DNA from 2 places in the Shewanella sp. S23-S33 genome. Region 1 is predicted to be linked to the other one. Evidence: predicted binding sites of a transcription regulator. Region 1 holds the regulator's gene; the other holds the start of a gene.

Region 1 (3,188 bases):
ATTGCGATTAAAGTTTTTGTCGCTGGAATCGCCATTAAGATCAAAATGATAAATGGCAGAATCGTCCAAGCGATTTCAACTTTAGTGCTTTCGTGAAAGTGGGACGCGACAGCGCCTTTGGATTTTCTGTGGTTGATCATGGCGTAAATCATGACGCCAAAGACCACTAGGCCTATTGCGCAGCAGATATACAAGATGGTCATGTGCAAGTGATAAACCTTGCCACTGATCTCGGTCACGCCAGGGGTCATGTTGAACCGCATGTCTGCGGCGGTCAACGGTGGTGCGAAAAGCACCACGAGTAAACAATACAACAATTGCTTCACAAGACTTCTCCTCTGCCAATTGCGAATAGCAACTACAAAGAAGAGCAACACAGTAAGTCTCAACTCTATGCAAACTCTTCAGTTCCCAAAAAAGCTTTTTTGACTTCAACGTGCGTTGGCGGCTGTTACTTTTAATCAAGTATTGTTACTGCTGGTAATTAGCCACGCTGGCACATACTGCTGAAATAAATCTGTTCTCTATTTTTAGTGGCGCTTCGAGTTCGATAAATACTCGATTCATTGACCACGGTGGGTGATATATCATCACCGACTTAATCAACCATACTTGCTGTTTAAATATTGATCAAGATCACTTATTTATCTAATTATCTGAAAAATTGCCAAAAAAAAGCCTCACATTCATAGGTGAGGCGGCTTTCAAGGTAAAAAATTAAATGAATATTTAGTGTACAGCGCTAAAAAAAGATTGCTGGCCGAAGAGATTGCCTTGCTCAATACGTACGTCTGCATGTAAGTGACTGTTTACGTCTTCAAGCACTATGCCCATAGCTCTGGCACTTTTAGCCACGATTTGTAGGCGTCGATTATCCCGCGCATCTAATGATTGAGTCCAAGTAATGACTGCACTGGACGTACCACTTGTCAGGGCTTTTTCCATCGCCCACAGGGTTTCGACTTCATCTTTAGCATGTACCAGCAAAACTCTATCCATACGCACACCCGCGTTAGCGAGCGTTTGCTTGTAGCCAATACTTGGTGGGTTGATGAGCACTAACCAACGGCCCTGTTGGCTTAACTGAGCGAGTTGTGCACTCAGATGAATTAATTCTTGGCGACCTTGAGTCTTAGTTGGCATGCAGGCGATAGGCGCATGGTGCCAGTCATAGTCGGCATCACGGACTTCATCGAGCCACAAGCCCGGATGGCGGGGGGCATTGCCAAGTAGTTTATTCATAGCCAATCTCCATTACGGATCACACCGACGGCGAGTCCTTCAATTGTTAAACTTTGGAAGCCTAAATCCACTTTAATCGGGGAGTAATCTTCATTTTCGGCATGTAGATAGACCACATTACCTTTTTTTTCGAAACGTTTAACAGTGACATCGTCATCGACTCTAGCGACAACCACTTGACCATTTCTAGCTTGTTCTACTTTATGAACTGCCAGTAAATCACCTTCGAGAATGCCGATATTTTTCATGCTGTCGCCTTTTACTCGCAGTAAAAAATCGGCGGCGGGATGGAACATGCTTGGGTCGACTTGGTAGTACTGTTCAACATGTTCTTGGGCGAGGATAGGTTCACCTGCGGCCACTTGGCCGATGAGCGGTAAACCTGTTTCAGTCAAATCTTCGATTTCCGCAGGCAGACGAATGCCCCGAGATGTGCCAGGCATGATCTCAATGCAGCCCTTTTTCGCCAACGCTTTAAGGTGTTCTTCAGCCGCATTGGCGCTCTTAAAACCTAAACGGGTTGCGATTTCTGCCCGAGTGGGTGGCATGCCAGTATCGGCAATATTTCGTTTAATTAGCTCTAAAATTTCAGCTTGGCGTGGCGTCAAAGGTCTCATGGTGTTTCCTGTTTTTCTATACAGTTACTGTTAGTATATACAGTATTATTTGCAGCGCAAGTATTAACCACTTTTTAGCTATGTTGGAGAGAATTAGCGAATATTGCCCATAGTCTGGTATTCTATCGGGCTAGTAAACGCACTTAATTGCATAAGAATAATGCCTAAACACGACTCTCTTTGGTTGAAATCATTACGTTGGATCCAAAAACACTTAGTGCACACTATTGTGGTGCCTCAGGATCCCTTTGCCGATCTGAATCTGGATGCTTCCAGACCCCTTGTTTATGTGATGAAAACAGAATCCCTCAGTGACATCGCTGCTTTGAGCGAAATAACGGCTAAGTTAGGCTTACCAAGCCCTTATGAGCCTCTAGTGGCTAATGGTGTGATTGCGCCTCGGGTTGTCTGTCTTCAAGGACGTAAGCCACTGTTTGGCGAACGTGCTGGTAATGAGCCTTTCCTCGAATGCTTTATGCGTTTGTTAGCCGTGCATAAGGAACGTCCTGAATTGGATATTCAACTTGTGCCCGTGAGCTTGTATTGGGGTCGAACGCCAGGGAAAGAAGACGACACTATGAAGGCGGCCGTATTTGAGCGGGAAAACCCGACTTGGCTACGCAAGTGCTTGATGATTCTGTTCTTAGGTCGACATAACTTCGTGCAGTTTTCGAATGCCGTATCCCTGCGTTACATGGCTGACGAACATGGCACCGACATGGGGATTGCCCATAAGTTAGCACGGGTTGCGCGCGTGCATTTCCGTCGTCAACGTAAGGTAATGACAGGGCCTGTGCTGCCAAACCGCCAAGCACTGTTTCATTCGTTGCTCAAATCTGAGTCGCTGCGCAAAGCGATTCAAGAAGAAGCCGCCAGTAAAAAGATTTCTGAGACCCAAGCGCGCGAGACGGCTATTGAGTATCTCGATGAAATCGCTGCCGATTACTCAGATAGTTTAGTGCGTATTGCTGAGCGTTTCTTAACTTGGCTGTGGAACAAGCTTTACAGCGGGATCAACATTAAAGGTGCCGAGCAAGTTCGCCAGCTGCACCACGACGGCCACGAAATTATTTATGTGCCTTGCCATCGTAGCCACATGGATTACCTACTGTTATCGTATATTTTGTATTATCAAGGCATGGTTCCGCCGCACATTGCTGCTGGCATTAACCTCAATTTCTGGCCCGCGGGACCTATGTTCCGTCGCGGTGGTGCCTTCTTCATCCGCCGTAGTTTTAATGGTAACAAGCTGTACACCGCAGTATTTCGTGAGTATTTAGATCAGCTGTTTGCTAAAGGTTATTCAGTGGAATACTTCTCCGAAGGTGG
Region 2 (3,188 bases), on a different contig from region 1:
GCTGCGCATAAAGAGCTGTTTATCGAGCTTGTCTTCCAACTTCGCTAACTTGCGGCTCACTGTGGCAATGGGCATATCAAGCTCCTTCGCCGCCTGTGAAAAACTGCCCGCATTGACTAAATGCACAAAAAGATAGACAAGTTGTAGTTCAGCGCCTAAATCATCACTCATTGCATATCCTAATTTCACATATTGGGTATTGACGTTAAAACGCTAAATTCACTAAGTGATTGTGTTTTAAACATTGAATTATTCACTTATACGACCATAGCGCAATAGCCTTAGATTGAAATGGTATGTTATTTTGTGGCGAGTTTTACTGCGCTGGCGCTAAATCTGGCTCTAAAGTGACATAAAAAGAATCAAATGCTGTAACTCTGCCCACCAAAAATCATAGCGACAGTAAAATGACGAGGGTGGGCGAGTTTATTCAAATTTAATCGTAAGGATGAGTGAGGGAAATGACCATTTTAACCCCTCTGTTTGCCGTCTTCGGGATCATGTTGCTCGGTACACTAGTGCAAAAACTAAAACTCTTGCCCGTCGATACGGATCAAGTGCTAAACCAATATGTCTACTATATTGCGTTCCCTGCAATCATGCTTATCGCCCTCGCCCAGCAGCCGATTGACGAGATTTTGCAATGGGGATTTATGGCGGGCTACAGCACAGCTATGGTAATCACTTATCTTGTCTGCCTTGGGCTATCGCTGATCGCTAACCCTAAACAGCATGCGGTTGCCGCTATTCGAGCCCTCAATGCCACCTTTGGTAATACAGCATTTATTGGTATTCCACTGCTTATCATCTTATTCCCGCAGCAGCAAAGTGCCTTAGTTGCCGCCGCGATTGCCAGCTTATTATCCGTGCTGATGTTTGCCGTCGCCTTAGTCTCGATGGAACTGGCCACTAACACCCAAAGACAACACCACGCCTTAATCATAATGGCGATGGCGGTCGGTAAAAACCCTATCGTTATTGGTAGCTTAATTGGTGTCGGCATTTCGGCGCTAGAGATAAAACTGCCGTCAGGGCTGGCGCTAATGATCCAGCAAATAGGCAATACATCAAGCCCCTGCGCCCTATTTGCTATCGGCATGGTACTCGCCAAAGCGATGCGCTACCAGAAAGATAGCAGCGTATTTAGCCCCAAGAATTTTATCGAACTGAGCCTTATCAACCTCTTCAAGCTGGCTATCCAACCGGCACTCGTCTACTTTATGCTTAACCGTTTTGGAGTCAGTGGCGACTACCTGATCATGGGCGTGATCTTGAGCGCACTGCCCACCGCGGCTAGCGTGTACTTACTCGCCCAGCGTTATAACACTCAGGCTTCAACCAGTGCTCAGGGCATTCTATTTGGCACCTTAGTCACTTTCTTCAGTTTACCTATCTTAGAAAGCTTAGTAAGAACCCATGCATAATCAGTTAATTAAAAATATTTACTGTCGATAATGCTGATTATTTACCCAAGCCACTTTACTGTATATAAAATCAGTATATACTGTTTATCAATACAGTGGTTTGGTATGTTTTTCGACAGGAATTCACTATGCTTTGCCAACTCAGCATTAATAACTTCGCTATCGTCCGTTTTTTAGAACTGGATTTTCGCCCCGGTATGACCAGCATAACAGGTGAAACCGGTGCGGGTAAATCGATTGCCATCGATGCGCTAGGCCTATGCCTAGGCAATCGCGCCGATGCCAGCAGTGTTCGTCCCGGAGCCAATAAAACCGAGGTCAGCGCCCGCTTTTCCTTGGATGATATTCCACTGGCAAAACGTTGGTTAGAAGATAACGATCTTGAACTCGATGATGAGTGCATTCTACGTCGGACTATTGGTAGCGATGGCCGTTCACGCGCCTACATCAATGGTAATCCAGTGCCGCTGACGCAGCTAAAATTACTGGGTCAGTTACTTATCGGTATTCACGGTCAACATGCGCACCATGCAATGTTAAAAAGTGAACATCAACTCACCCTGCTCGACAGTTATGCCAACCACAGATTACTTATCGATACGGTTGCCGCCAGTTTTCAACGCTGCAAGCAAATTGAGGCTGACCTAAAACAACTCGAAGCCTCACAGCATGAACGTATTGCCCGTAAGCAATTAGTGCAATATCAAGTAGAAGAACTTGATGAGTTTGATCTTAAAGTCGATGAGTTCGATGAAATTGAGCAAGAGCACAAACGTCTTGCCAATGGCACTGAGTTGATTGATACCTGTCAGGCGAGCTTAGATATACTCACTGAAGGCGAAGAGAACAATATAGAATCGCTGCTTAATCGAGTCGTTTACCTCGCCGAAGATCTGCAAAGCTACGATCCTGCATTAAGCAATGTCAGCACTATGTTGAATGATGCCTTAATCCAAGTACAAGAAAGTGCAGGCGAATTACAGCACTATTTGAGTAAGCTTGAACTCGATCCGACCCATTTCGCCTATTTAGAAGAACGGCTATCAAAAGCCATGCAACTAGCGCGTAAGCATCATGTTAGCCCGAATAAACTGGCCGAGCATCATTTGGCATTAAAGGCAGAGCTGAGCACCTTAGACAGTGACGAAAGCAAGCTCGAAGAAATTCAACTACAGGTCGATGCCAGTAGAGCCGCTTACCTTAGCAATGCGCAAAAGCTCAGCCAAAGCCGTGCCCGCTATGCTAAAGAACTCGACAAACTGGTGACTCAGTCAATCCACGAACTGAATATGCCTAAGGGTAAATTTACGATCGAAGTCAATTTCCACCCCGAGCAAATGTCAGCCAATGGCAGTGACAATATCGAATTTATGGTAACCACTAACCCTGGCCAACCTTTACAACCGATTTCGAAAGTCGCGTCTGGCGGTGAGCTCTCACGGATAGGGCTAGGGATCCAAGTGATTACCGCGAAGAAAGTTGCCACACCGACATTAATTTTCGATGAGGTGGATGTCGGGATTTCCGGCCCCACCGCCGCAGTGGTTGGCCGCATGTTACGCAGCTTAGGGGAATCGACCCAAGTACTGTGCGTGACTCACTTGCCGCAAGTTGCGGGCAATGGTCATCAACACATGTTCGTCGATAAATTTAATAAGGCAGGCAGTACTGAGACCACAATGAAATCGCTCGATCGTGAGCAGCGTATCCAAGAGCTTGCAAGACTGTTAGGTGGCGATACTATCACCAGCAATACCCTCGCGA

What was found. The regulator LexA, encoded in region 1, represses DNA repair genes until DNA is damaged. The targets are predictions, from matches to a motif close to TACTGTATNNNNATACAGTA.
Region 2: the regulator LexA is predicted to act here: its motif matches at 1,503-1,522, upstream of recN (DNA repair protein RecN).

What each region holds. Positions count from the first base shown of each region.
Region 1 covers NZ_JBHFFD010000043.1:41,893-45,080, reverse strand. Annotated here, with positions in the region: gene coxB (cytochrome c oxidase subunit II) at 1-326, opposite strand, end outside; gene ACHA99_RS10960 (cell division inhibitor SulA) at 730-1,242, opposite strand; gene lexA (transcriptional repressor LexA) at 1,239-1,859, opposite strand; gene plsB (glycerol-3-phosphate 1-O-acyltransferase PlsB) at 2,020-3,188, shown strand, end outside.
Region 2 covers NZ_JBHFFD010000052.1:8,578-11,765, forward strand. Annotated here, with positions in the region: gene ACHA99_RS13610 (LysR family transcriptional regulator) at 1-171, opposite strand, end outside; gene ACHA99_RS13615 (AEC family transporter) at 462-1,424, shown strand; gene recN (DNA repair protein RecN) at 1,553-3,188, shown strand, end outside.